3 regions of the Lysinibacillus sp. G4S2 genome follow, and region 3 is predicted to be linked to each of the others. Evidence: riboswitches for the same ligand, from Rfam matches in the RefSeq annotation. Region 3 holds a riboswitch; each other region holds the start of a gene.

What was found. A riboswitch is a leader RNA that binds a small molecule or an ion and turns the genes downstream of it on or off. The one in region 3 is predicted to bind lysine.
Positions count from the first base shown of each region.
Region 1: another riboswitch for lysine. It lies ahead of QUF91_RS01640 (amino acid permease); the one in region 3 lies ahead of QUF91_RS20470 (aspartate kinase).
Region 2: another riboswitch for lysine. It lies ahead of QUF91_RS13575 (transporter substrate-binding domain-containing protein); the one in region 3 lies ahead of QUF91_RS20470 (aspartate kinase).

Region 1 covers NZ_JAUCFJ010000002.1:262,844-273,386, forward strand. Annotated here, with positions in the region: gene QUF91_RS01635 (CynX/NimT family MFS transporter) at 71-1,303, opposite strand; lysine riboswitch at 1,455-1,632, shown strand; gene QUF91_RS01640 (amino acid permease) at 1,718-3,181, shown strand; gene QUF91_RS01645 (hypothetical protein) at 3,283-3,405, opposite strand; gene QUF91_RS01650 (serine hydrolase domain-containing protein) at 3,722-4,648, shown strand; gene QUF91_RS01655 (response regulator transcription factor) at 4,882-5,574, shown strand; gene QUF91_RS01660 (sensor histidine kinase) at 5,579-6,514, shown strand; gene QUF91_RS01665 (ABC transporter ATP-binding protein) at 6,652-7,575, shown strand; gene QUF91_RS01670 (ABC transporter permease) at 7,568-8,257, shown strand; gene QUF91_RS01675 (Nramp family divalent metal transporter) at 8,350-9,615, opposite strand; gene QUF91_RS01680 (response regulator transcription factor) at 10,045-10,543, shown strand, end outside.
Region 2 covers NZ_JAUCFJ010000002.1:2,625,872-2,636,414, reverse strand. Annotated here, with positions in the region: gene QUF91_RS13585 (amino acid ABC transporter ATP-binding protein) at 1-637, opposite strand, end outside; gene QUF91_RS13580 (amino acid ABC transporter permease) at 650-1,375, opposite strand; gene QUF91_RS13575 (transporter substrate-binding domain-containing protein) at 1,534-2,388, opposite strand; lysine riboswitch at 2,505-2,691, opposite strand; gene QUF91_RS13570 (hypothetical protein) at 3,208-3,459, shown strand; gene QUF91_RS13565 (hypothetical protein) at 3,496-3,891, shown strand; gene odhB (2-oxoglutarate dehydrogenase complex dihydrolipoyllysine-residue succinyltransferase) at 3,836-5,080, opposite strand; gene QUF91_RS13555 (2-oxoglutarate dehydrogenase E1 component) at 5,175-7,997, opposite strand; gene QUF91_RS13550 (HAMP domain-containing histidine kinase) at 8,230-9,615, opposite strand; gene QUF91_RS13545 (response regulator transcription factor) at 9,612-10,283, opposite strand; gene QUF91_RS13540 (diguanylate cyclase domain-containing protein) at 10,398-10,543, opposite strand, start outside.
Region 3 covers NZ_JAUCFJ010000002.1:4,019,835-4,030,377, forward strand. Annotated here, with positions in the region: gene sdhB (succinate dehydrogenase iron-sulfur subunit) at 1-235, opposite strand, end outside; gene sdhA (succinate dehydrogenase flavoprotein subunit) at 241-1,995, opposite strand; gene QUF91_RS20455 (succinate dehydrogenase cytochrome b558 subunit) at 2,062-2,676, opposite strand; gene QUF91_RS20460 (YslB family protein) at 2,949-3,383, shown strand; gene QUF91_RS20465 (methyl-accepting chemotaxis protein) at 3,435-4,694, opposite strand; gene QUF91_RS20470 (aspartate kinase) at 4,826-6,052, opposite strand; lysine riboswitch at 6,351-6,529, opposite strand; gene uvrC (excinuclease ABC subunit UvrC) at 6,745-8,535, opposite strand; gene trxA (thioredoxin) at 8,648-8,959, opposite strand; gene QUF91_RS20485 (amino acid permease) at 9,092-10,441, opposite strand.

The DNA of each region.
Region 1 (10,543 bases), 3.8 Mb from region 3:
ATAGTAGAATAAGAATTAATTATAGAAAAAAGCACTGGTTTATTCAAAACTAGTGCTTTTTAAGAGGTCTTTAATTCACATATTCATTTTTAGAAGCCCTAAAAGAACATAAGAACAGTATCAATGCTACGACAACAAAGAGCCAGCCAGCGACGTTCCAGCCGCCGAATAAATCGTGCAAATATCCAAATAGGATTGGACCGGTTGCGGCAAATAAATATCCTATGGATTGTGCAAAGCCTGATAAATCAGCTGCCTCAGAAGCGGTACGGGTACGTAGTGTAAAGAACATCATCGCTAATGCGAATGAAGCACCCCCTGCTAAGCCTAGTAGCACCATCCACAGTACTGCGAGGCTGGTCCATTCCATTACTACCCCGATAAAGCCAATTATGTAAAATGACGTAAACATTATTACAAGGGGCCGTTGAGACGCCATTTTACTTGCAATAATAGGCACAGCTAAAGCCATTGGGACTTGTGAAAATTGCATGATGGAAAACATCCAGCCTGCACGATCAGCGGCTAATCCTTGCGCTATATATATTTCAGGAATCCAAGCAGCAGTTGTATAGAATAATAATGATTGTAATCCCATAGCGCCTGTTACAGCCCAAGTAACAGGTGATTTCCATAAAGGTGTACGTTCTTTCGTAGTCTTAAAAGGCGGTTCAGGCTTATTAAATTTCAACTGTGGAATCCAAATTAAAATGGTTAACACCACAAGAACAAGCGCGATAGCTAGTGCACCTTGCCAGCCAAGTGGTGAAATGGCAATAGGATAGCTGATGCCAGCACCTAGCCCAGCTGTCAAATTCATCGACATTGTGAAAAATGCCATAAGTAAACCTACGTGATAGGGAAACTTCAATTTAAGCAATCCTGGAATAAGTACGTTACCGAATGAAATAGCTATACCCATTAGCACAGTACCAAACACGAGTAAAGCAGTTGTGCCAAGGGAACGTAGTACAATCCCTAATCCTAAAAGAATAGTTGATAAAAATAATGTTAATTCCAGCCCCAATTTACGTGCGACATTTGGGACAAATGGTGATATGATGGCGAATGCTAGTAATGGGATTGTTGTTAGAAAACCCGCTAGTACATTGGATATGCCAAGATCTTCACGGATAAAGGAAATAATAGGCCCAACAACAGTTAGCGGCATCCGTAATGTAGAGGCAATACAAATTACGCCGATAACTAGTAATAAGGTTGTTCCTCTCCAGCTAATTTTCTTGCTAGGATAAGTATTGGAATGTTCATCAGTAGTCAAATTGATCCCCCCTGTAAGAACGATTATAATTGAACTACTATACCACTTTATCAAATTATTTAAAATGGTTGAAAATTCGTAAAATACAGAACATTAATCAGGTTATTGAAATGTCAAAGGTCGTATGTTAAACTAGTACACATCATAAATTTAATAATTATATGCCTCAAGTTTGCATTGAGGTAGAGGTCGCGTTATTTAAGAGTATACTAATGGAAATGACAAGCATTAGAGAAATTAGTTGAAAGGAAATATCGCCGAAGTGTGAGGGGACTTGAAAACCTCATGCTGGGGCTGTCTCCGAAAGGAACAGAACTGTCACGTTTGGAACAACGTGTTGAGCTATCGTTTTTGAAAGAACTGAGGATTAACTTAGCCATCACTACGTTCATGTGATGGCATTTTTTTTGCCTCTTAAAGAAGGAAGGAAGCTATATCGTGAGTGAAATAAAAGTGAATCAGCTCGGCCATAAAGCGCCGAAGTTGAAAAAAGAATTAAAAAGCCGTCATATTACAATGATTTCATTAGGCGGTACAATCGGTACAGGATTGTTTTTAGCTAGTGGTGGTGCCATTGCACAAGCAGGCCCTGGCGGTGCACTGCTCGCCTATGCATTAATCGGTGTTATGGTGTACTTTTTAATGACGAGCTTAGGCGAAATGGCAGCTTATATGCCATCATCGGGCTCATTTAGTACGTATGCTACAAAATTTGTAGATCCGGCATTAGGCTTTGCACTTGGCTGGAACTACTGGTACAACTGGGCGATTACCATTGCGGCAGAAATTTCAGCTGTATCGTTAATTATGAAATATTGGTTCCCAGATAGCTCATCAGCACTTTGGACTGCTTTATTTATCGCTGTAGTTTTAATGTTCAATCTATTATCGGTAAAAAGCTACGGTGAAAGTGAATATTGGTTTGCAATGATTAAGGTTGTAACTGTAATCGTTTTTATTATCACCAGTTTCTTAATGATTTTTGGTATTATAGGTGGTCAAGCTCCTGTAGGCTTTACGAATTTCTTTATTAGTGATGGACCATTCCACGGTGGCTTCTTTGCTACATTTGGTATTTTCTTAGCAGCGGGATTCTCGTTCCAGGGGACAGAGCTACTTGGAATAACAGCAGGAGAAACGGATGATCCTGGTAAAAATATTCCGAAAGCTGTTAAGTCAGTTTTTTGGCGAATTCTGTTATTTTATATTTTAGCAATTGCTGCAATTGGGATGTTAATTCCATTTACAGACGAACGTTTGTTGTCTGAAGATATCGCTGTATCACCATTTACACTAGTATTCGACCGTTTAGGAATTGCGTTTGCTGCTTCATTGATGAATGCCGTCATTTTAACGGCTATGCTGTCAGCAGGGAATTCAGGGCTCTATGCATCTTCTCGTATGCTTTGGCAATTAGCAGTAGATGGACATGCACCAAAATTTTTCGCTAAACTAAGCCGTCGAGGTATTCCGATTTACGCATTATTGGCGACATTAGCTGTAGGTTCCTTAGCATTTTTAGCTTCATTCTTTGGTGATGGTGTAGTCTATATGTGGCTTCTAAATGCCTCTGGGATGTCTGGCTTCATTGCTTGGCTAGGAATTGCATTTAGCCATTATCGTTTCCGTCGAGCGTTCGAGGTACAAGGCTTGGATCCGAAATTGCTGCCATATAAAGCGAAGCTATTTCCATTCGGTCCGCTATTTGCCTTTACAGTTTGTATGATTGTTGTTATCGGTCAAAACTACACGGCCTTTATGGGTGATAAAATTGATTGGTACGGAGTCGTTGTTTCATACATTGGTATTCCACTGTTCTTACTGTTATGGCTTGGCTATAAAATCAAGCATAAAACAAAAATGCTTCCACTTGAAGAATGTGATTTAAAGGTGGAAGACTAATATTAAAGCTGTTCTATAATCCATTGAATGATGGTTTATGGAACAGCTTTTTTTACTATTTTGCAAAATATCTATAAAACGAAAACATGTCATATGGTAAATTATAGACTAATCATCATAGCGTGTGGTTGATTTCCGTTCCGACTGGGCGCTTTGCCGCTGCCGCTTCGCTTTCGCGCAGATAAAACAATTGCCGCCGCTACGTTAGCACTTCGCTTTCGCACAGAGCAAAGCTTCCTAGGGGCGTCCGATGAGCCGCTTGGGCCTACACGATGTAGGTCACGAAGGCGTTATCACAGATGTGATGTTTTTAGCCTTCGTTCCTCTACCTGCTCGCTCTAGGGTCTCATCTGTGACGCTAATCCCCAAAGAGTCGCCCAGTCGGAACGAAGATCAACTAATATACAGAGCATATATTTTAACAAAAGGCATCCGCAATTTTTGGTGATGAGGATTTTAAATAATTTATTCAGTATAAACGGGCAGCAAAATTGCACGTAAAAACCCAATAGGAGAAGACTAATAATAAGAGGGGGAAAGATGATAGACTATCCATTTTTACAAAACAGATTAAAAAAAGAAAAGATTAATACTTTCTTGATTAATAGTCATGGCAAAACGATATTTCAATACTATAAAAACAAGAAACAACAACAGAAACTTCATAAAATTAATTCTTGCACAAAGAGTATTCTTTCCATCTTATTTGGCATTGCAATAGATCAAAAATATATAGAATCAGTTCATATACCTGTCCATTCTTTTTTTCCTGAACTATTCGAACGGCAAGGTGATAAACGTAAAATGGATATGACAATATATCACCTTTTAACAATGACGGAGGGGTTAGATTTCCCGGAATTTGGTGAATGGAATAGTTTTGCTCCTATGGTATTTCATTCTGATATAGTAAAATTTATAATAGATCGTCCGATGGTGCATCCAGTTGGTTCGCATATGAATTATAACTCGGGTTGCTCCCATATACTATCTGCTATATTGCAGCAAGTGACGAATATGAAAACAAAAGAATTTGCCAATCGTTATTTATTTCAACCATTAGGTATTCTCAAATATCAATGGTATGAGGATAAGAAGAAAATTAGTAAAGGGGCAGATGGTCTTTTATTAAAAGCAGAAGATATGATGAAAGTAGGCCTTTTAGTTTTAAAAAAGGGTATATATAACGAAAAAAGGATAGTTTCAGAGGATTGGATTAACCATTCGATAAAGCCTAATTTAATGACTTATGACAATATCGGCTATTACGGGATGCATTGGTGGGTAAATAAACAGGATGAAACTAAAGCTTTTTCGGTAGATAATCAATATTTCTTTGCATTAGGCTTTGGGGGACAATATATTTTTATTTGGCCAAAGGAAGAACTAGTTATTACTATCACAGGTGACTTGTATGAAACTAGTTTATTACCGCTTCAATTAATAAAGGACTACATCTTGAAATAATCAACAGATGGTAGGGGTGGCCAAACACCTACTGAAATAGAGGAACTCAGTCTAAGAACGCCACGTCCTGTGGCAATTTATTTGTGCGAAAGCGTAGTGTTAACGAAGCGACAGCAACAGGGTTTTGTATGTGCGAAAGCGTAGTGCTAACGAAGCGACAGCAACAATTACGCCAAGGCAAAATCAACCACACGTTATGGTGATGAGCTAATAAAAAGAAGAGGTGCATGAAAGTGCAAAAGCATATTTTACTAGTAGAAGATGATGAAGCCATTCGTGAAATGGTAGAAAACTACTTAATGATGGAGGGGTTCCTTGTTACCTCTGCAATAAATGGGGAAGAGGCATTACAAAATTGTTTAAACAATTCCTTTGATTTAGTGATCTTGGATATTATGATCCCGAAACTTAATGGTTTAGAAGTTTTAAAGATCGTACGAGAACAGGCTTCATTTCCAATTATCATCATGTCAGCCAAAGATAGTGATGTTGATAAAGCGTTAGGATTGGGATTAGGGGCAGATGATTATATCGCCAAGCCGTTTTCGATGCTGGAATTTTCAGCACGTGTCAAAGCCGCCATTAGAAGAGCTACACAATACTCTAATCATGTAGATGATAAGAAAGATGTATTAGAGCTAGATAACTTAACGATAGATCTTGTTAATTTTTCAGTAGAGAAGAATGGGCAAAAAGTAAAGCTTACGTCAAAGGAATTTGCCATCTTAAAATTATTCGTAACAAATCGTAATCGAGTTTTTACAAAGCAGCAAATTTATCAACTGATCTGGAATGATGCTTACTATGGCGATGAAAATATTATTAATGTACATATAAGAAGATTACGCGAAAAAATTGAAGACAATCCATCCGACCCTCAATATGTTAAAACGCTTTGGGGAATTGGCTATAAATTTGAAGGATAAACAGATGATTATAATTCTATTACTCATTATTGTGTTACTCGTAGGAATAATTATTTTTCACGTGAGGGCAAAAAAACAACAAGATGCTACTATTCAATACATGCATCAAAAACTGCAAGCAATCATTGATGAACAATCGAGCGAGAAAATTTTAGTATCTACAGCTAATCAAGAATTACAGCAGCTGCTTATTGCGATGAATGGATTGCTAGACCATAATCAAAAAGTACTGGCGACACATCGAAAAATGGAAAGCTCCATGAAAAAGATGTTGGCCAATATCTCACATGATCTTAAAACACCTTTAACGGTTGTACTAGGTTATACGGAAATGCTACAGCTTAAGCAATCACTTAGTGAAGCGGAGCAGCAACGGTTGCTCACGGGCGTTCATACGAAAACATTGGAAGTATTAAAAATAATCCATACATTTTTTGACTTGGCAAAATTGGAGGCTGGGGATACAGATTATCCAATGACAAAAATTAATGTCAGTGAAATTTGCCGAAAAAATATTTTATCATTTTACGATATGGTCACCTCTATGGGGCTAGAGATAGATATTATAATACCAGATATATCCATGTATGCACTTGGTAATGAAGACGCGTTAGATAGAGTTCTGAACAATTTACTGTCAAATGCTATTGCCTACGGGGCAGCAGGAAACGTTATTGGACTAACAGTAAGAAATGATGATACTAACATTTTTATTGATGTATGGGATTGTGGTAAGGGAATTGAAGAATATCAAATTGATAATGTTTTTGAAAGAATGTATACGCTTGAGGATTCCAGAAATAAATCCTTCCAAGGTAGTGGTCTTGGCTTAACCATTACAAAACGTCTTGTAGAATTAATGGATGGCTCCATACAGCTCTCAAGTATTCCTTATGAGAAAACCATTTTTACGGTTTCATTAAAACGAATGATGTACTAAACAGTCTTGCTTGTAGAGCATTCTAATTGCTTTGCAAGCTTTTCTTCTGCACTTAAGAAATTTGTAAGAATCAAGTAATAAATTAGAGAGTTTCATTTTTTATAATAAGGATAGCTAAATTTAAGGGAGAGATCTATATGACATATATTATAAAAACGAATCAGCTTACGAAAGTGTATGAGGGAAAAGAAGTGATTTCTGCCGTCACTATGCATGTCAAAAAGGGGGAGATTTATGGCTTTTTAGGTCCTAATGGTGCTGGGAAAACCACGGTCATGAAAATGCTGACAAATCTCACGAAGCCAACGAGCGGAGACATTGAAATCTTTGGTGAAAAATTAACTGATCGATCATATGAAGTGCTGAAAAGGATGGGGACGATTATTGAATATCCCATTTTCTATGAACATTTAACAGCAAAGGAAACTTTAGAATTACATTGCGAATATATGGGCTATTATGATAAGAAAGAAATTGCTCATGTTCTAGATCTAGTGAAACTAACAAACACAGAGAAGAAGCGTGTAAAAGACTTTTCTCTTGGGATGAAACAGCGATTGGGTATCGCGCGTGCTATTATTACGAAGCCGGAATTACTTATTTTAGATGAGCCGATTAATGGACTAGATCCAGTTGGAATTAAAGAGCTTCGAGAGCTATTCAAGATGCTTTGCAAAGAGTATGGAATTACGATTATTATTTCTAGTCACATTTTGGGTGAAATTGAACAAATGGCTGATACCATTGGCGTTATTAAGAATGGAAGATTAATTACTGAAGTATCAATGAACGATATCAATCACAGTCAGACAGATTATATTGAAGTGATTGTTAACGATGGAAAAAAAGCAGCCTTTATTATAGAAAAGGAATTACATATTACTAATTTCAAGCTAATGGATGATCATGCTATTCGCATTTATGATGCGACAGCTTCCCAGAAGATGTTATCTAAAACATTGATTGAGCATGATATTGATATTGAGGGCATTAGCAAAAAAACAAGCTCATTAGAGGATTATTTCTTGAAATTAATCAATGGAGGTGTCGTTAATGCTTAATTTAATGCGCCTGGAAATGAAAAAGTATCATTTAGGTTCATATGTAAAAGGAGCTATCATCGCAAATTTTGTGATATTAGCTATTATATTTATGCTTATCTTTATCACTAAAATAGAAGGGGATCAAGATCTCAGAAATTATCAGACGGTATTTGGCATTATCGATTCGGGTGTAAGAGCAGTATTTATTATTTTTGCTAGTGTGTTAATCGCCAAATTTATTATTGGGGAATTCAAATATAAAACCATCACTGTAGCATTTATGTATCCAATCAATAGAAAAAAATTGATTGCTTCAAAGCTAGCCATTGTTATTCTTTTTACCTTTAGTGCAATTGTTTTATCGACTATTTTTGTCACAGCGATTTTTTGTGTTGTTAGTGAGAGTTTCCAATTGCTTCCGGATACATTAACGTTCTCTTTCATAATACAACGAATTCCCGTTGTGATCATGAATGCAGTTTCAGCATCATGCATCGCATTAATACCATTGTATTTCGGTATGAGAAAATACTCTATTCCGGCAACGATTGTATCATCTATCATGATTGTATCAGTCGTATCATCAAATTCGGGTAACTTCACCTTATATGATATTATCTTTATACCTATCACTTTAGCGATTATCGGTATAAGCGTGGCCTATGCATCGTTTCGTAAAATTGAGAAGATGGATATTTGAAGATAAAAAAGGGAGGGCTGAAAATGTAGGGCCTTCCATAACTTAAATGCCAGACACAGGACCAAATCAAGGTCTTTGTGTCTGGCATTTTTTTAACCAAATATCGTTTGCCATAATAAATAAAGATTTAAAGCAACTACAATTACTACGACAAACCATCCTAATATTGTGGTAACACGGTGGTTGACTAGGTTACCCATGATGTCACGTTTACTTGTAAACATAACAAGTGGTATTAGGGCAAAGGCAATACCAAAGGATAAAATAACTTGACTTAGGACAAGTGCATAGGTTGCGTTAACTCCAGATGCAATGATGACTAATGGAGGTAACATTGTAATAGCTCGGCGCAAATAAAGGGGTATTTTTCTTCTAATGAATCCCTGCATCACAACGTCACCTGCTAATGTACCCACCGAAGAGCTAGCAAGACCTGCAATAAGAAGACCAAGACCAAAGGACACTGCTGCCATTGGTCCAAGAGCATCTCTTAAACCGTTATAGGCTATATCTAAATCTTCCACTACTAATCCTTGTGTATGGAATACTGCGGCAGCAATAATTAGCATACTCATATTGATGGCGCCGGCAATAATCATCGCAATCACAATATCTATAAACTCAAAACGAAAAATACGTTTTTTTTCATTGTCATTTCGTCCAACAATACGATTCTGTGTCAACGAAGAATGTAAGTAAATAGCGTGTGGCATAACCGTTGCACCTAAAATACCTGTTGCCAGTAACAGTGAGTCTACCCCTTCAAAGTGAGGAGAGAACATCCCCATCGCTACTTCGCCCCAATTTGGTTGTGCTAAAAACGTTTGGAATGCAAAGGCTAGCACGACAATTAGCACCATACCAGAAATACCTGCTTCAAATGCCCTAAAGCCTCTGCGTTGTAATTCTAAAATAGCAAATGAGCCGACTGCTGTAATAAGCGCTGCAGGTAACATTGGAATGTTGAATAACAAATACAGCCCTAGTGCAGCCCCAATAAATTCTGCGAGATCTGTTGCGATAATGACCAATTCAGCCTGTATCCATAAAAAAATAGAAGTTTTTTTAGAAAAATGTTCACGTGCTACTTCAGGTAAATTTTTGCCAGTCGCAATACCGAGCTTTGCTGACAAAGATTGAATTAACACCGCCATTAAATTGGAAAAGGCGATTACCCAAAGAAGTAAGTATCCATATTGTGAACCTGCTGTAATATTTGTTGCGAAGTTGCCTGGATCAATATAGGCAACCGCTGCGATGAAAGCTGGACCAAGAAACGGTAAAATTCGTCGCCAGCCTGTTATTTCTCCATCTAAAACCGCCTCAGCAGACGATTTTGTCATTCGTTTGTAAACCATGTTGTTCCCTCATTTCAAAAAGTATCACATAAGAAATAAAGTTTCCTGGAGGAAAGTAATATATTGCTATTGTATAGCTTGAGCAAAAAAATGTGAAGATGTTTGCCTAATTTTTTGTAACGCAATATTCATCCTGTATTAACGGCCCGTAAAAATTCGATTGGTGAAGACTAACAATTAGTGGGGGATGAAGAAAACCCCACTGATTAAAGTTTCACTTTATGTAGTTAAAGTTATGCATGAAACCAAGTCTATCGGAGATTTTAAGTTAAGAACATTATGTTGAGGTAATACCTGTCGTCACCTTAATGAGTAGGTTCGTTTTGGTGGTAGAAGCATGTCATTTGTCTTATTCTCATCATTTTCTAATTAGACTTTCACCCCTTGTATCGTTTACGATGGAAAGAAAATGATGAGGATTGATTCGGTATGACTAATCGAATTTTAATAATAGAGGATGAGGAGAATATTGCGAGAGTCCTACAGTTAGAGCTTCAATTTGAGGGCTATGAAGCTGACATAGCGCATACAGGCACAGATGGGTTGCTTAAATACCGTGAGCAACAATGGGATTTAATCTTATTGGATATTATGCTACCTGAGATGAGTGGGCTTGATGTACTAAAGCGTATTCGTGCAACAGAATCACAGACGCCGGTAATTATGTTGACCGCAAAGAGTGAAGTTGAAGATAAGGTAAAGGGTCTGGATCTTGGAGCAAATGATTATATAACAAAGCCGTTTGATATTGAAGAGCTACTTGCTCGCATTCGAAATGCTTTAAGGTTTTCTCAAAGAAGTAACCTACAACACGATCAACTGATATTTGCTCAATTATCCATTAATGAGCAAACACGAGAGGTTATTTATTTTAGGAAAGGGGTTCAATTGACACCTCGTGAATATGATCTTCTCTTATATTTATTGA
Region 2 (10,543 bases), 1.4 Mb from region 3:
TATCCATAAATACAACGCGATCCGCTACCTCTTTGGCAAACTCCATTTCATGTGTAACAATTAACATCGTATTTCCGGCATCCGCTAGCTGTCGCATTACCTTCAACACTTCGCCAACCATTTCTGGGTCAAGGGCTGACGTCGGTTCATCAAACAGCATTACATCTGGATTCATTGATAATGCTCGCGCAATCGCTACACGCTGTTTTTGACCGCCAGATAGCTGCCGTGGCTTCGCATTGACATATTGGTCCATGCCTACAATTTGCAAATATTTCAAAGCAACTTCTTCGGCTTCTGCCTTTGAACGCTTTAAAACTTTCATTTGGCCTACAGTGCAATTTTTTAGCACATTATGATTGTTGAATAAGTTGAATTGCTGGAATACCATACCTAAATGTGTACGATATTCTTGAATATTATGCTTTTCGTCTAAAATATTTTCACCTTTGTAAATAATTTGACCACCACTTGGCGTTTCCAGTAAATTAATGCAGCGTAGTAGTGTTGATTTACCAGATCCTGAAGAACCGATAAGGCAGACAACCTCGCCCTTTTCTACTTGAAAATTTACATCCTTTAACACTTGGTTACGCCCAAATGATTTACTTAAATGCTCTATTTTAATAACCGTCATTTGTCCGTCCCCCTATATGGCTTCTTTCTGTTCTTTTTGATAGGCATCTGGTCCATCCAATCGTTTTTCTACATATAGTAAAATTCTTGATGCGGTAAATGTCATGATGAAATAAAGGACACAAGCTACAAAGAATGATTCAAAATAGCGGAAATTATTACCTGCAATCGATTTTGTTTGGAAGAATAATTCAGTAACCCCGATAACGTTTAAAACTGCTGTATCTTTAATATTCATAATTAATTGATTACCTGTTGCAGGCAATACATTTCGCGCAACTTGTGGTAGTACAACATGCAGCATAATTTGGAAATGATTCATCCCAATTGCCGAAGCGGCCTCGTATTGTCCTTTATCAATTGACACAATACCACCACGCACAATTTCCGCCATATAAGCACCTGTGTTTAGTGACACGACCAAAATACCTGCTGTAATAAAATGCATATCAATGCCAAATGCTATATCTAATCCGTAAAATACAACCATTGCTTGTACAATCATTGGTGTACCACGGAAGAATTCGACATAGCATGTTAGTAAAAAATTAAAGAGCTTTAAACTATAGAATTTTACACCCTTTTTACGAACCTTGATGGTATGCATAATTCCAATGAAAAATCCGATAAGTGCACCAATAATTGTACTACTAATTGAAATAAGTAATGTATAATACGCACCTCGTAAAAACATTTGCCAGTTGTTCTCAACAATAGAAATAATCCATTCAAGACTCATGATGTTCCTCCTAACAACGTCGTGTTGCTTGCTCGTTCCAGTATTCTATTGGAGCATTTGTTTCTTTTAGTTTATGAAACTTTTAGCTATGACATTATCATTATTTTAAGAGATTCTTATGATAATGCACGGACTGTCAGGCAGCCCGTGCATTTATATTATTGTGCTGCTGGTTGTTTTTGAATTGCTTCTTCCATAATTTTTTGGCGATCATCTTCAGAAATACCTTTTAGGATTTCATTGATTTTTTCCATATTTGCATCATCTTTACGTAAACCAACTGCAATAGATGTGTTTGAAATATCTGTTTTGAATCCTTTTTCAAACTTTACATATGTGAATTTATCGTTCGCTGCAGCAGCGGAAATCCCTTCTGGACGCTCAGCTACATAGCCGTCAATTTTTCCAGCCTCTAATGCTACACGCATTGCTGGGAAACTATCCATCGCTGTTTCTTTTTGTACATCTTTAATCTGATCAATCACATTATAGTTAGATGTATTTAATTGAGATGTGATTTTAGCTCCTGAAAAATCTTGGATTGATTTTGCCTTTTCATACTTGCTACCTTTTTTAATGACCATAACAAAATCAGAAGTATAGTAGTTTTCAGTGAAATCAATTGTTTGCTTACGCTCATCAGTAGGTGACATTCCAGCAACGATTGCATCAATTTTATTTGATTGCAGTGCTGGTACTAAACCATCCCACTCCATTTTCACAATTACTAATTCTTTTCCTAAGCCTTCAGCGATTTTTTTCGCCATTTGCACATCATAGCCGCCTGCATATTCAGCATTATCGGCAATTTTTACTGCGCCATTTGCATCATCTTGCTGCGTCCAGTTAAATGGAGCATAGCCCGCTTCCATCCCAACACGGAATTCACCACCTCCACCTTTATCGGCACCAGCATCACCTGTTGCCTCATTCTTTTTGTCTTTAGCGCCACAAGCGGCCAACACAATTACAGTCATTACAGATAGCATTAATAACAACCATTTCCTTTTCATGTAAAACTCCCCTTTTCTGTTAAAAAATAAGACAACTATACAAAAAAAGACCTAAGCATTGAACTTAGGTTTACCTTTAATTGATAGTTGCCCAAATCCTCACTATAATTTCCATGTTACGAGATAGCACAACCTAGTAAACCTGGAAAGAAATTTACTAGGACAGTCCTGCACTTATTCACTGCAGACCCAGCATAAAAGTACGAGCTCCTTTTATACTTCGGCGATAGTTCCTTCTCCATTGCGTCTTCGCTTGCTTTTACTCAACAATGAACTAATAAATACCGCGCCTCTACCTCACTATAGAACAAATGTGAGGTTTGTTTATTTAATTGATATATAGATACTACAATAAAAGTAAGTTAATCGTCAAGATAATTTTATTATTATTCTGACTGTTTACAATATTAGGTTTTTAACCTTATTAAATCCATTACATTCGCACAATTGCCAAGGTGACAATCGTTTTTTTCAGTTGCGTTGATTAACCATTATTATACATTCTAATTAATTAGAAGAGGTTAATTTCCGCTACGGACTACTAGCTTTCCTGTGGGAGTTGAGTAGCCCTAAGCTACAATCAGTTAAAATAGTAAAATAGTAACGCATAAGCAAAATAGCAACAAAAAAATCCTTTTATCGCTCAATAATAAACCTATTCTCCTAATCAACACGCCTGTTTTATTTATTTTATTTATTAGTAAATCCGCAAATATTTAATACTCAACTAGTATTTTGTAATCCAAAAGATACTATTAATCAGTAATGATAATATCCTTTGCACTATAATTTTTTTTTACTGAAGCATATCGTAAAGGTTTGGGGAACCTATCCGTCGCTTCGTTTGCTTTATCCGTCGCTCTGGCTCTTCTTTCCGTCGCTCTAGCTTTTCTATCCGTCGCTTTGATTCCTATCCGTCGCTCCAGCTTTTCTTTCCGTCGTTTGGACTGCTTTATCCGTCACTTCAACTCTTCTATCCGTCGCTTCAGTTCCTATCCGTCACTCCGGTTCTTCTATCCGTCACTTCGATTGCTTTATCCGTCACTTTGGCTCTTCTTTCCGTCGTTTTGATTCCTATCCGTCGCTCCGGCATTTCTTTCCGTCGTTTTGATTGTTTTATCCGTCGCTTCGATTGCTTTATCCTTCACTTTAACTCTTCTATCCGTCACTTCAGTTCCTATCCGTCACTTTGGCTCTTCTTTCCGTCGTTTTGATTGCTTTATCCGTCGCTCGGCTCTTTTTTCCGTCGCTTCGGTTCCTATCCGTCGCTTCGATTACTTTATCCGTCACTCTGGTTCTTCTTTCAGTCGCTTCGATTGCTTTATCCGTCGCTCTGGCTCTTCTTTCCGTCGTTCTGAATGCTCTATCCGTCGCATCCTTAAATATTTTCATAAAAAGCAAAAAACCCTGCGAAACAATGTTCGCAGGGTTTTAATAAACTCAGGAATTAAGAATTTAATAATAAATCTTCTGGGTTTTCTAGAAGTTCTTTTACAGTTTTAAGGAAGCCTACAGAATCTTTACCATCGATAATACGGTGGTCATAAGAAAGTGCTAAGTACATCATTGGGCGAATTTCTACTTCACCATTCACTTCAACTGGACGTTTTTTGATCGTGTGCATACCTAGGATACCAGCTTGTGTACCATTCATGATAGGTGTAGACATTAATGAACCGAATACCCCACCGTTTGTAATTGTGAATGAGCCACCTTGAAGATCTGCTAAACCTAATTTTTTATCGCGTGCTTTTTTAGCTAGGTCTGCAATTGAATCTTCAATTTCAGCAAAGTTTTTGCGGTCAGCGTCACGTACAACTGGTACTACTAAACCTTCTTCTGTTGATACAGCTACACCGATATCGAAGAAGTTGTTTAAGTGAATTTCATCACCAGCGATTTGTGCGTTCACATATGGGTATTTTTTAAGTGCTGCAACTACAGCTTTAGTGAAGAATGACATGAAACCAAGTTTAGAACCAGTTGACTCGAAGAATTGGTCTTTTTTACGAGAACGTAATGCCATAACGTTTGTCATATCTACTTCGTTAAATGTTGTTAACATTGCAGTAGATTGTTTTACTTCAAGTAAGCGTTTTGCAATTGTTTGGCGACGACGGCTCATTTTTTCAACTGTTACACGTGATTCATCTACAGCTGCAACTGCTTTAGGTGCTGCTGGAGCTGCTTGTGGTGCTGCTACTGGAGCTGTACCATGAGCTGCAACGTCTTGTACACGTACACGTCCTTGTGGATCTACTGGAGATACAGCAGCAAGGTCAATACCTTTTTCGCGAGCAAGTCTACGTGCTGCTGGAGATGCGATTACACGCTCACCAGAAGTTTCTTCTACAACTGGAGCTGCTGCAACAGGAGCTGGAGCTGCTTGTGGCGCTGCTGGAGCTGGTGTTGCTTCAACTGGAGCTGCTGCTGGAGCTGGAGCTGCTGCTGCACCTTCGCCAGCTTCTACAACTGCGATTACTTGACCTACAAGTACAGTATCGCCTTCTTCAGCTAAAATTTGAGTTAATACACCCGCTTCTTCAGAAATGATTTCAGCGTTTACTTTATCTGTTTCAAGTTCAACGATGAATTCACCTTTTTCAACGCGATCGCCCACTTTTTTTACCCACTGTGCGATACTACCTTCTGTAATCGATTCTGCTAATTCAGGGACTTTAATTTCAGCCACTTTCATTTCCTCCTTTGATTAACGTGCATTGTGTGCACATAAAAGGGCTACTGCCTAAGCAAGTAGCCCGGCTCTCAATAATTAATATGTGATTTTATTTAACCTTTACAGGCTCAGCAACTGCTTCTTCTACAAGTGCGGCTTGAGCTGCTTTATGAGAATCTGCATCACCTTCAGAAGTAGAGCTCATTGCAGGACGACCTACATAACGTAGCTTTTTACCTTCAGAAAGATCATATAATGTTTCTAATGCATAATTCCAAGTACCTTGGTTTTTAGGTTCTTCTTGTACCCATACAACTTCTTTTACATTAGGATACTTAGCAATAATACCAGCAACTTGCTCTTTTGGGAATGGGTAAAGTTGTTCTACACGAACAATGTGTAAGTGATCGAAGCCTTCACCATCTTTAATACGATCTGCGATGTCGATCATTACTTTACCTGTTCCTAATACAACGCGCTCTACAGCTTCTGCTTTTGAACCTAGACCTGGTTGCTCAATTACTTCTTGGAATGAGCCATTTGCTAATTGATCAGCATTAGCAGCAGCTAATGGGTGACGAAGTAAGAATTTAGGTGATACCACTACAAGCGGACGAACACCTTCTGTTCCTAATAATGCTGCTTGACGACGTAATAAGTGGTAGTAGTTGCCTGCGTTTGAACAGTTTGCAACGAACCAGTTATTTTCAGCTGACATTTGTAAATAACGTTCCATACGGCTAGAAGAGTGTTCTGGACCTTGACCTTCATAACCATGCGGTAAAAGAATTACTAAACCAGATTTTTGACCCCATTTAGCACGTGCACCTGAAATAAAGTTATCGAACATCACTTGTGCCATGTTTGCAAAGTCACCGAATTGAGCTTCCCAAACTGATAATACATGGTCATTTTCTAAATTATAACCATATTCAAAGCCTACTACCCCTGCTTCTGTCAGTGGAGAGTTGTGCACTGTAAATGAAGCATTTGCACCAGAAATATGGTGAAGTGGCGTAAATAATTCGCCATTGTTTTTATCATGTAACACTAAGTGGCGTTGAGAGAACGTACCACGTTGTGCATCTTGACCTGTAAAACGTACTGGTGTGCCATCTTGAATAATTGTTGCATATGCTAATGTTTCTGCATGACCCCAGTCGATTTTTGCAGAAGCAAATGCATCACGGCGTTTTTCTAAAATTTTGCCAAGTTTTTTCTGTGGCTCGAAGTTTTCTTTAAATACTAAAAGCTCTTCGTTAATTTTCCCTAGACGTTCCGCACCAACTGCTGTATCAATTTGTGGGAATTCTACTTTTAATTCTTCTGGCATTTCAAGATGTTTGTGCTCATCTTTATCTGCCATTTCTTTTACGTGGTCATAAGCTGCTTGCATTTCTGCATAAATAGCTGTATCTAAAGCTGCTACTTCATCAGCAGAAACAACACCTTCAGCTGCTAATTGTGCACCATATAAAGCACGAACTGGTTCATGTTTTGCAACTAATTTGTATGTTTCAGGGTTTGTAACAGTTGGATCGTCAGTTTCATTGTGACCGTGACGACGGTAACCCATTAAGTCTACAACGATATCTTTACCGAATTTTTGACGGTAGCTCGCTGCGAAACGACCTACAAGTACAACAGCCTCTGGGCTATCTGCATTTACGTGTACTACCGGTACTTCATAACCTTTTGCAGGGTCAGAAGAGTAAACCGATGAACGTGAGTCTTGTAGTTCTGTTGTAAATCCAATCATGTTGTTAGCAATGACGTGGATTGTACCACCTGTTGTGAACCCTTCAGTTTTTGCAAAGTTTAATACTTCTGTTACGATACCTTGACCTGGGAATGCAGCGTCACCATGCACTAGGATACCTAAACCTTTTGTACGGTTATGGATAGCTTGCCCTGGCTTAGAAGTATCATCTTGTGCTCCACGAGCAGTACCTAAAACAACTGGGTTTCCTACTTCTAAGTGAGATGGGTTGTATGCAAGTTTAACATTCATACCAGATTCACGGTTGTAAGAAGCACCCATGTGGTATTTCACATCACCTGTCCAACCTTTAGTTATTTCAAGGCGACCATCTTCTGGTAAAAATAAGTCATTAGACACATGTGCAAAGTCAGAGAACATCATATCGTAAGGTTTATTTAAAATATGTGTTAACACGTTTAAACGACCACGGTGAGCCATTCCGATACGTACGTTTTCTACGTTATTTGCTTCAGATATTTTTAAAATTTCATCGAATAGGACGATTTGAGTATCTAAACCTTCACCAGAGAAACGCTTTTGACCTACAAATGTTTTATGGATAAATTTCTCGAAATTTTCAACACGAGTTAAACGGTCTAATAAAGCTTTCTTCTCATCAGAAGCTAATGCTTGTTTAAATGAACCTGATTCAATTTGTGCTTGAATCCAATCACGTTCTTCTGTTGTTACTACGTGGTTATATTCAAATGCTACTTTATCTGTATAAACAGATTTCAAGTAATCTATTGCATCCTTACCATTTTTCACGTTTGCTGGCACATCTTTGAAGAAGATAGCTGCAGGAATTTCAGCTAAATCTGCAGCGCTAAGGTTGAACGCGCTTTCTTCAATTTGAGCTGTTTGTAGTTCACGGTTTTTCAAAGGATAAATATCTGCTGCTAAATGACCATGTGTACGAATTGCATCTGCCAGTTTCACAGCTGCTAACACTTTTTTGTAATCGCCAGCAGGAGCTGCTGCATTACTAGCTACAGCTACTTCACCTTCTACTACTACTGGTGCACCAAATTGTTGGAATAATAATACTAACTCCGGTTCTACTTCTTCAGGAGACTGTAAGAATAAGTCGTATTGCTCCATCACATATCCTAGGTTAGGACCAGAGAAAGCTGACCATGGAGAACTTACAGTTGTAACGTTGTTCGACATGAAAAATGACCTCCAAATTTTGCCTTTCGGCAGTTCCATTAATTAAATTACAATTAATTATATAATATTTCTCCGTTCTTTAAAAGGATGTTTAACACAACTTATCCATAATTTAAAGAACGTTTTTTCCATCTCAATCTTACTACTCTTCACAAAAAATACAACTCTTTTTATAAAATTAAGCAAATTTTTTCGTAAAGGCTAAAATAATTAAATAAAGCGTGGATTTTCTTCAATATTTTAGCGGGAATTTCATCGAGAAAACGGTTCCAACATTTTTTTCACTCTTGACTTCTACAGTACTATTATATTTTTCAAGCAACATTTTTGTAATACTAAGCCCTAAGCCCGTTCCACCTATTTGACGATTTCTAGCTTCATCAACCCGATAAAAGCGATCGAAAATAAAAGGAATGTTTTCTTCTGTTATCCCAATTCCATTATCTTCTATTTTCAGCAGCACTTCCTTTTCAGAGACAGATAATGAAATTTGAATGTCCGGAACTATTTCACAATAACGAATTGCGTTTTCTATTATATTACGAACAATTTGACTGAGTGCATTTTCTGTGATGAATAAAAGACCTATTTCTTCATTTTTCGACAGCGTTATTCGAGCTTCTGGATGAAGATGCTTTATTTCTTCTATTACTCCTTTAATAACAGCTTCTGCGTCTGCCTCACTCATGGTATCTTTTTCTTCACGGCGGGCAAGCTCTAATAATTCTTCAATCATTTTCCGCATCCGTGCAATTTCAGTTAGTGAAGTATCAATAGATTCCTCTAAAATTTCCGGATCATCCTTCCCCCATCTTTTCAAGAGGGAGAGATGTCCTTCGATGGCCTGAATTGGCGTACGTAGCTCATGAGAAGCATCTGCGACAAATTGCTGCTGTTTTGTAAATGAAATTTGTAATTCATTCATCATCGCATTATACATATTCATTAAATCACCAATCTCATCATGAGAAGTGTACGTTAATTGAATTGGCTCATTAAATCCTTTATCCATAACCGTTTTCATGGATGAGCGCAACGCATGTAATGGTTGCATTAAATAGTTGGCAAGATAATAACCAATCGAAGCTGATAGTAACAATGCGCCTAAACCTGCTATGAGCATCGCAGTTAATAAATAATGCATCAATGACTGGAACCCTGACAACGGATGAATAACTTGAATATAACCTTGAGAGAACCCAAGTTGAATTGGTACATTTATGACAAAGGCATCCTTTTTATCAATCGACACTTCTGTAATTTCATTCATCGTTGTAAGGGGTGCAGCCTGTGAAGCATTATTAATACGTAAAATCTCTACACCATCTAAATTGAAAACTCTAACGGTTTGATCACGATCCACAATAGAATTTAACAGCCCTGTGTTTTGTTGTATTTGCTGAATTGTAAGATTGGGTCCTTGTGATTGTAAAAAAGACACCAAATCATCGCTAGTCCGTTTGATTTTACTTTCCTCATCATGTAATAACCATGTATGAAGTGAAAGATAAACGACAATACATATAATCGTATAGCTAAAAAATATAACAGCACTAGATGTAAGCATCCATTTTCTTTGTAAAGGTTGATGGACTAAATAATCTTTCAATTTTTTCATTCACGCATCACGTACCCAACCCCACGGACTGTTTCGATATAGGCATTCATATCTCCCGGTAGTTTTGTTCGTAAATGGCGGATATATACATCTACAACATTTGTCTCTATATCCGTATCATACCCCCAAACAGAGGTTAAAATGAGCTCTCGAGTACAAACTTTATTTTTATGCTCTACTAATAGTTTAAGTAAATCGTATTCCGTTTTCGTTAAATCAAGCTTATCCCCCTGTACCGATACTTCATAAGCCGCTATATCGATTTCGATATCACGAAATTGTAATGATTCACCACTTTTTTCATCAGGTGTCACCCGACGCAAAATAGTACGAATTCTAGCTAGTAGTTCTTCAATCGCAAATGGTTTCACTATGTAGTCATCTGCACCAGCATCTAAGCCAGCTACACGATCCATCACAGCATCTCGTGCCGTTAACAGTATAATAGGTATTTTTGATTGCGTACGTATTCGACGACAAATTTCTATACCATTTATCCCCGGAAGCATAACATCTAATAGCAGTACATCAAAATTTTCAGATGAAGCTAGTGCAAGTCCTTCACGACCATCAAAAGCAACCATTACATCATAGCCTTCATACTTTAATTCTAGCTCCACAAAGCGAGCGATATGCTTCTCATCTTCTACCAAAAGTATCTTAGGCATTCCATCACCTTCTTTTCTAAAATAACTACGAGGGTTTCCCCGTAGCACTGTTATAGCATAACATCAAACAAAAAGTCTGTACCACAAGCAATTACTTGTTTGTACAGACTTTTTTTAATGCGCATTCGCAATATAATGATTATTTTTCCCGAATTCCTTCGCTTTATATAAGGCTTGATCGGATAATTCTAGCAAATCATTTAATGTTTTACCGTGATCCGGATAATAGGCGATCCCAATGGAGGCAGTTGGAGCAAAGT
Region 3 (10,543 bases):
CCATTGAACATGCACCACAAACTTCTTCAAGACAGTTCATGTCCCATGCAACTGGTGTTGTTTTTTCACCATTTGACATAACTGGATGCTTTTGAATTTCCATTAAAACAGAAATGACGTTCATACCATGGCGGTAAGGAACTTCGAATTTCTGCCAGTAGCCATTGCCACCTTGTGTATCTTGACGTAAAATTTCAACTTTTACCATTCTTCCAGTATTAGCTGCGATATCCATAATTCTTAGTCTCCTTTCGCAGAGTAATCACGTTTACGTGGTGGAATTAATGAAACGTCGACTTCTTGGTACGTGATAATTGGATCACCAGTAGTTGGGTCAAATTTCGCCATTGTAGTTTTTAAGAACTTCTCATCATCACGATTCGGGAAGTCAGGCTTATAGTGTGCACCACGAGATTCGTCACGTAATAATGCACCTTTTGTCATTACTTTCGCTAGGTAAATCATATTTTTCAACTGACGCGTAAAGTGACCACCTTGGTTACTCCATTTTTGTGTATCGTTGATGTTAATGTTTTCCCAACGTTTTTGGAATTCATCAAGTTTTTTCAATGTATCTTGAAGTTGATCGTTGTAACGTACTACTGTCATAGTAGCAGTCATCATTTCACCAAGCTCTTTATGAAGTAAGTAAGCGTTTTCTGTGCCATCCATTTTCATGATAGCATCCCATTTCGCTTGTTCTTCTTTTACGCGAGCATCGAAAATTTCCTGTGGAAGATCTTCAGCATGCTTTTTAAGATGTTTAACATAATCAACTGCGTTTGGACCAGCAACCATACCACCATAGATAGCAGATAATAATGAGTTCGCACCAAGACGGTTTGCACCATGTTGAGAGTAATCACATTCACCTGCTGCAAATAAACCAGGAATCTCAGTCATTTGGTTGTAGTCAACCCATAATCCACCCATTGAGTAGTGAACTGCTGGGAAAATTTTCATTGGTAATTTACGTGGGTCATCACCTACGAATTTTTCGTAGATTTCAATGATACCACCAAGTTTTATATCTAATTCATGTGGATCTTTATGAGAAAGATCTAGGTATACCATGTTTTCGCCGTTGATTCCAAGTTTTTGGTTTACACAAACGTCGAAAATTTCACGTGTTGCAATATCACGTGGTACTAAGTTACCATATGCAGGGTATTTTTCTTCTAAGAAGTACCAAGGTTTACCGTCTTTGTAAGTCCAAATACGTCCACCTTCACCACGAGCTGATTCTGACATTAGACGGTTTTTGTCGTCTCCAGGAATAGCTGTTGGGTGAATTTGAATGAACTCACCATTCGCGTAAGTAGCACCTTGTTGGTAAACGATAGAAGCAGCAGAACCTGTATTAATTACAGAGTTTGTTGTTTTACCGAAGATAATACCAGGGCCACCAGTTGCCATAATAACAGCGTCTGCACGGAATGATTTAATTTCTTCTGTACGCATATCTTGCGCTACGATACCACGACAAACGCCGTCAGGATCAACTATTGCACCAAGGAATTCCCAGTGCTCATATTTGTTAACTAAACCAGCTACTTCGTGAGAACGAACTTGCTCGTCTAGCGCGTATAGTAATTGTTGACCAGTTGTCGCACCAGAGAATGCTGTACGGTGGTGAAGTGTACCACCAAAACGACGGAAATCAAGAAGACCTTCTGGAGTACGGTTGAACATAACACCCATACGGTCCATTAAGTGAATAATACCAGGTGCTGCATCACACATACCCTTAACTGGTGGTTGGTTCGCTAAGAAGTCCCCACCGTATACTGTATCATCGAAGTGAATCCAAGGAGAATCCCCTTCACCTTTTGTATTTACCGCACCATTAATTCCGCCTTGCGCACATACAGAGTGTGAGCGTTTTACAGGAACTAATGAGAATAAATCAACTTCAGTACCAACTTCAGCTGCTTTAATCGTTGCCATCAGACCAGCTAGACCACCGCCGACAACAATTATTTTGCTTTTCGCCATGATTATTTCTCACTCCTCTTAAAAAATTGCAATGATTGAATGGACTCTATAGTAACTTCTATTAAATTATACGAAAGATAAAATAGCAGCCACACCAACTACACTTAGAATTACGAAAATAATGTTTGTTACATAAGTAGCAACCTTTTGAGACTGAGGAGATTGTGTAATACCCCAGCTTACTAGGAATGCCCATAAACCGTTTGATAAGTGGAAAGTTGCTGATAAAATACCAACAATATAGAATCCAAGCATTAGTGGATTCGATACGATATCTGCGATCATATTGAATTCAACATCTGCACCTAACGCTTTTTGGATACGCGTTTGGAAAATATGCCATGCAATGAAAATCACTAAGAATACACCAGTGAAACGTTGTAATGAGAACATCCAGTTACGGTATGTACTGAAACGCCCTGTGTTTGGTGAAGCAGTGAATGCAATGAAGACACCATAGAATGCGTGGAACAGTAATGGGATATAAATAACTACCCACTCAATTACTAACAGAAGATTGTGTGGAATTAAATCCATCTTACTTACTGCATCATTGTAAGCTTGTTCACCACCAACAGCAGTGAAGTTCATTGACAAGTGGAACATCAGAAACAGACCTACTGGAATGACACCAAGTAGAGAATGTAAACGACGCCATAAAAACTCTCGATCTTTCGACAAGACTGTTACCCCCCTTAGTACTTAAAATAGCACAACAAAAGAAGTCATCATTTTGTAAATGATACCTCATTGACTGTGTATTTCATCATGGTACAATATTATGACATGTTTATTGTACTCTCAAGAGCTACGAGCGTCAAGGTAACTTGGAGTTTTTCATAGCCCTTATTAAAGAAACAATCTAGTACGTGATGCATCATTTTTTCTCGAAAAATCTACCTTTACTTTATTGAGGTTAAATTTTAAGAAAATTCTAAGAAAGAAGGATTTCAATGTTAAACACTTCATCTCCTACAATCTCATCATTTGGCTATGAGATAATTCGCGATCATATTCTATCTACTATTCTTGGCAAACATGAAGATGATGTCCTTTATTGGGCAGGAAAAGAGCTTGCTAGAAAGTTCCCTTGTAGAAGTCAAGATGAAATTATCGCATTTTTCGCAGATGCCTGTTGGGGTAATTTAGAGCTTATGAAAGAATCAAAGGATGGACGTATATTCCTATTGACAAATGATCCAACAATTTTACAAATCGGTTTGCGTAGCTTTAGACTTGAAGCAGGATTTATAGCTGAGCAAATCCAGCAAGCAAAAGGTTATTTAACAGAATGCTATGATGAAAAACGTGAAAAGCATCAAAACGTTATGTTCACAGTAAAATGGGACGTCAAAGAACGAATCATGCACACCCTACCTACCGAATAAAACAAAAAGGATTGTCATTCCAAATTGCTGGATGACAATCCTTTTCTCTATTCATAACTGAGCATGTCTTTCTTTTAAAAGCACATCTATTAACGAAATAAATGCTTCCAAAATATTAAGTGAGTGTTGAACCATTTCTTCTAAGTTACTATTTGACAGTTCATTAACTAATTTCTGAGCAGCCGTATGTACTAATTCATGAGGTTGTTCTATATGACGATACTCTGGTAAATTCTGATATTGCTCAAAATGCCCATAATACCATTTCCCAAACGCACATTGATGATGCGTTTTTAATATTTCTTTATGTCCAGCTTTTTGAATAGCAATTCGTAAAAAACTAGCATGATCCATTAACCTCGCTGCCAATTGGCTAATTACCGTTTGCTCTGATGGCTTTCGAATTGTCGGTACGATAGCTTTTAGCATTTCAGATACTTGATTCTGTACAATTTCTGAAAAGTCACTTGTATGTGATAATTCAGTCAGCGTCACCGCTAAACTGTCTACAGCTACTACGTTTTCCTCTGATGCAGCTGTCATTTGATGAATTCCGTGTGCAACTTCTTCAAAATTTTTACTTGTTACTGTCAGATTAGTAATATTGCCTTTCATGATACTTAAAAAATCAGTAAAGTAATGTTCAACTTGTTCAATATTTTCTAATGTGTTATGTAATTGCCTATCGATGACTGATCGAATCTTCGTCATTTCTTGCAATGAATCTTTCGAGCTATTAGCTAACTTTCCTACCTCCAACGCGACAACATTAAAGCCCTTCCCATGTTCACCAGCACGTGCAGCTTCAATTGAGGCATTTAAGGCTAGTAGTTGTGTTTGATCGGCAATCCCGGTTACACTTTTACTAATATCATTCATTTTACTCATTTCATTATTCAGCTGTTTTGTTGAATGAGCTCCTTTAGCTAACAGCTCCTGAACCATTTCACCTTTCGTAATGGATGATTCCATTTCGTCTACTAGTAGTAACGAATGCTGTTTTATTTCTTGAATATTTGCATTAACATTTTGCTCAACAGCCAGCATCTCTTCTGTATTTGACGACATTTCTTCAGTCATTGCTGAAATATCTCCTACACTTGCTGAGACACTTTGAACCTTTAAAATCGTTTGAAAATTAATTAACTCCATATGCGCTAGTACAAAATCTAAAATCGCATTTTTCACATCAACGCTTTCCTGCTCAAGTTCCAATTGTAGAATTCGTTTTTTTAATATTTGTATTTCAGAATCGTTGTGTTTCTCAACGCCTTCATTAATTGGCTTTTGAAATAAACCTAATAATGCCATACAAATTCCCACCTTTTCCTTGGTAAAACATGTAATTACACTTTATTATACAACAATAGTAATATATAAAATATCAAATTTATATAAAGAAAAAATAGGATGTACCTTTTACCGACACATCCTATTCATTATTATATGTAAAGCGCATGTTCTAAATTGAATTCATCGTGTAATGCATTTGCTGCACGAATCATTTCGTCTTGAGGTACAACAACAGACACTTTTATTTCAGATGTACTTACCATTTTTACCGGGATACTTTCACGACGTAAACGATCAAACATACGGGCAGCAACGCCTGGATTAGATGCCATACCTGATCCAATAATAGAAACTTTCGCTAAGCCGATTTCGAAATCAGCAAAACTAAATCCTAGTGATAGTTTACTATCTTCTAAGACCCGTAATGCTTCTGCAAACTCCTCTTTTGAAATGGTAAATGATACAGTCGGCTTTAATCCATCTATTATTGCTTGCACGATTATATCGACGTTTATGCGATTTTCTGCAAGTATTGTGAACATATCTGCTAACGAAGCATCAGAATAAGCATCATAACCAACTGTTAAACGAATAACATCTGACTCATAGGCAACACCACGTACAATTAAATTTTTCTCCATCTCAACTTCCTCCTTCAATAAAGTTCCTACTGTATCGATTACACTCGACCGAATAATAACTGGCATTTGAAACTTCTTTGCTAACTCTACAGCTCGCGGATGTAAAATTCGTGATCCTAAATTTGATAGCTCTAGCATCTCGTCATAGGAAATTTCTTTTAGCTTTTGTGCTCTAGCTACATGACTTGGATCAGCTGTATAGACACCATCCACATTTGTGTAAATATCTACGCGCTCTGCCTCCAACGCTGCCGCAATAGCTACAGCCGTCGTTTCCGCTCCACCTTTACCAAGCGTCGTAATATTCTGTGAATAATTGATGCCTTGTACCCCAGTAATTACAACAATTTGTCCTTGTGCAAAGTGTTCCTCAATACGACTTACATCAAGATAATCTATACGTGCATTACCATGCATATCATCCGTTTGAATACCCGCTTGCCATCCTGTTAATGACACTGCACTGTATCCTTCTTCCTGCAAAGCAATTGCCACTAACGCACTTGATAGTTGTGAGCTTGTCGAAAGTAATACATCTAGTTCACGCTTAGACGCATTATCTGATAGATCACGAGCCATCTTTGCTAATTCTTTCGTCATATTCGCCATCGCCGCTGTTACAACGACAACATCATACCCTCTTTCTCTTTCAGCTAGCGCCCTTTTCGCAACATTTTGAATGTGCTCTGTCGATGCTAATGCAGCACTACCAAATTTCATCACAATTCTCGCCATCTTTACCATTCTCCTTCGTTTTTAATCATTTCGCTGATTATAAAGTAGCTTACTTTTGCGGCTCCTCACCCAAATATGTACTTGACTGTACATTCCACTCACGGAGAACGCTCTCCGCATGTATCTTTGCTCTCGGGGGCTACTCCGTTGAGCATGGTTTATGGCCCACAATCATACAGAAAAATCTTTTGACATCATCCCTTTATCGGAATAACTTGTTATCTTCAGAAAGCTAAAAAGGCAGCTCTCACATAACGTGAAAGCTGCCTATAACATGTACAATAAAAGTAACTTGCGCATGTGTGATAGCTCTCCGAAACGATTAGAATCGACAGTCTTACATCTCTTAAATGTAAAACCAGCACAGCATCGGAAACAACGATGCTCCACTTCGGCAAGCTCCCCTTTTGTACATTTTCACTGGACTTGTTCGTCCTCGAATGTACTACTCTTGAACCTTGCACCTCTATCATCACTAAATAGTGAATGTATTTAATTGAACCTTATAGTTTATGGATAAATAGAAACTACAAAAAACTAAGGCTCCGTACATAACATTGCTATATTAAGGAGCAATGTTATATACAACCTTAGCATACGTCTAATCCTTTGACAATGTCTCTTATTGAAAATCAACTCGCCTTGGCGTAATTGCGTCCGGATTTTGAATTGTGCCCGCGCAATTCATTCCTTCAGAGGTGGGTGTTTTCTGCAGAATGAAAATAGGCGTAAATATTGCTAGCTAGATTAGCAGGCATACCGGCTTCCTGTAACGCCAACTCACTTGCCTCACGAATTTTTTTGACAGAGCCAAAATGCTTAAGTAATTGCTGTTTTCGCTTTGGACCAATGCCCTCTATATGATCGAGAACAGATTGAATGGCATGCTTCTCGTGCTGCTGTCGTAAGAAGGTAATGGCGAAGCGGTGTACTTCGTCTTGAATTCGTTGCAGTAAATAAAATCCATCACTTGTGCGCTTTAACTCAATTACTTCAGGTGGGTCACCAAATAAAAGCTGTGACGTATTATGCTTGTCATCTTTTGCTAATCCAGCAATTGGAATGACTAGGCCGAGTTCATCTTCTAATACTTCGCGCGCAACTTCCATCTGCCCCTTCCCACCATCGATTAGTACTAAATCTGGCAAAGGTAGACCTTCCTTTAATACTCGTGTATACCGACGACGTATTACTTCTTGCATTGCCCCATAATCATCGTGCTTGGCAGCTGTGCGTGTTTTGTATTTTCGATACTCCTTCTTTGATGGCTTCCCATCGATAAATACAACCATTGCAGATACAGCATCTGTTCCATGCATATGACTATTATCGAAAGCTTCTATCCGTAAAGGTGTAGAAATACCCATAGCTTCACCTAGTGCCTCACACGCTCCTATCGTTCGTTCTTCCTGACGTTCAATAAGCTGGAACTTTGCTGCTACAGCAATTTCAGCATTTTTAATCGCTAATTCGACAAGTTCTTTTTTTTGCCCACGTTTTGGTGTCAACACCCGAACATCAAGTAATTCCGTTAGAATATCCGCATCAATAGATTGTGGGATAAAAATCTCCTTAGGCTTAATGTGCTCTAACTTCTCGTAAAATCGGCCAACGAACGTTAAAAATTCCTCTTCTGCCTCTTGATAAATTGGGAAAATCGAAACATCTCGTTCAATGAGCTTTCCTTGACGAACAAAGAAAACTTGCACACACATCCAGCCCTTCTCGACTGCATAGCCAAATACATCGCGGTTCGTTGTATCACTTGATACGATTTTTTGCTTTTGCATGACAGTGTCAATATGAGCAATTTGATCGCGAAACTCTTTTGCACGCTCAAACTCTAAATTTTCTGCAGCTGCAAGCATCTTTCCCTCGAGCTCCTTTTTGACCGCCTCAACACCACCATTCAAAAATTTCGTCATATCCTCAATCATTTCATGGTAAATTTGAGCATCAATATCTTTTACGCAAGGTGCTAGGCATTGTCCCATGTGATAATACAAACAAACCTTGGAAGGTAGTTGCACACATTTTCGAAGCGGATATAAACGATCAAGCAGCTTTCTCGTTTCACTAGCTGCATATGCATTCGGATATGGACCAAAATATTTCGCCTTATCCTTTTTCACTTTTCGCGTCGTAATAAGTCGTGGATGTTTTTCATTTGTAATTTTAAGATACGGATACGTTTTATCATCCGTCAGCATAATATTATATTTCGGATCGTGTAGTTTAATAAGATTAAGCTCTAATATTAAAGCTTCTATATTAGAGGATGTCACAATGTACTCAAAATCTTCTATTTCGCTTACAAGTCTCTGTGTTTTCCCTTCATGCGTACCAGTAAAATACGAGCGCACTCGATTTTTCAGCACTTTTGCTTTCCCAACATAAATAATTGTTCCTTGCCGATCCTTCATCAAATAGCAGCCAGGCTGATCTGGTAAAATTTCAAGCTTTCGTTTAATTAAATCATTCATCGCCTACCAGCCCTCCCTCTTGTTAAAACTAGCGTTCGCTTTTTCTCTTTATTATATAACGAAAAAAAGCCGAGCACATCTATAGATGGCTCGACTTTTCTTTTCTTATAAATTAAGCATGTTTTGCGATAAATGCTTCTAACGCTTCTTTAGGTTGGAAACCAACAGTTTTGTCTACTAATTCACCATCTTTGAATAATAGCAATGATGGGATAGACATAATTTGGTACTCTGCTGCAGTACCTTGGTTGTTATCTACATCTACTTTTACGATTTTAGCCGCACTACCTGCAGCGTCCATTTCCTCAAGAACTGGCCCAATCATTTTACAAGGTCCGCACCAAGCAGCCCAGAAGTCTACTAGTACTAACCCTTCTTTAATATCATCTTGGAAAGTTGCATCTGTTGCATGTACAATTGCCATTTGAAATCCTCCTTAAACTTACTATGCTTGTAGTATAGCATGGATAAATTCGCTAGAGCGAACAATCTGCCTAGTATGCATAATTAATGAAAAACTAGGTCAAAAAAGGTATTATGTTAATTCGCTATTTAACTAATTTTCTTGAAAACGACCTTTATACACATAAGTTAACGTAATAAAGAGATAAATAGCTAATGTAATACCTGTAACGATAATAGATGTTGTAAAAATAATACCAATCAGGATTGCACTTAACGCAATAATCGCTATCCAAGTTGTATAAGGGAACCATTTTACTGCATAGGCACTTGTTTTTTCCTGCTGTTTTTTACGCGATTTCAAATGCGCAATCGCAATAATTAACCAAATAAATAACACGGTGTATCCAAGTGAACCCATTAGGTAATCAAAGGCTTTGCTTCCCACAAATAAAGAAATGATTACGCCCATATATAAAGCTAAAGTACACATCAGTATAGCATATACTGGAACTTTTCTTTTTGATAAACGTGCAAAGATTTTAGGAACACGCCCGTCCACAGCTTGTGTATACAAAATGCGTGATGAACCATAAAGTCCTGAGTTCATTGATGAAATAATGGCAAGTAAAACAACAGCATTCATAATATGGTCAGCACCAGGAATCCCCATCATTTTAAACACCATCACAAACGGACTTTCCGGCACCCCATTCACTTCATTCCAAGGAATCAAGCTAACGATAATAAAGAAAGGCAGTATATAGAAAGTCACAATACGTACTAATGTACTGCGAACAGCTTTTGGCACTACTTTTTCAGGATTTTTCGTTTCAGCTAATGTAATACCAATAATTTCAGTACCACCGTAAGAATAAATAACTACAAGCATTGCAGCAATTAACCCCATCGATCCATTCGGGAAGAAACCACCATGCTCCGTTAAATTAGAAAAACCAACAGCCGTATGATCACCAAAATTTACAAGTAATAATATTAGTCCTGCTATGATGAACACCACAATAACGGTAATTTTAATTAACGCCAGCCAATATTCAGTTTCAGCAAAAACTTTCACTGATAACAAGTTAATAGCTGTAACTAACACCGAAACAGATAATGCAAGTATCCAGATTGGGTAATCCGGCAACCAATATTGAATAAAAATGCCCGCAACTATGGATTCTGCCGCAATATTTAAAACCCACATTTTCCAATAGATCCAATCTAGGAAATAAGCTGGATACTTTCCTAAAATGCTTTGAACTAAATCTCTAAATGTTCTGGCTTCGCTATTACGGACTGCCATTTCTGCTAGACCTTGCATAACAAATAACAGAATAATACCACCTATTAAGTACGCCAAAAGTACAGATGGCCCTGCCAAATCAATGGCTGCACTGCTCCCTTTAAATAATCCTGCACCAATGGCTCCACCTAAAGCCATCATCGTAATATGTCGTGAGGTCATTGTTCTTTGTAATTTTTGATTATCTTTTTCCATTTCCTTACCTCCTAAAATGAACAAATGCGCTAGAGAGCCCGAAGCAAAAAGCAAAGCGACCTCTAGGATGTAGCGCTTTAGATTAGACGAAAACAAAAAGGC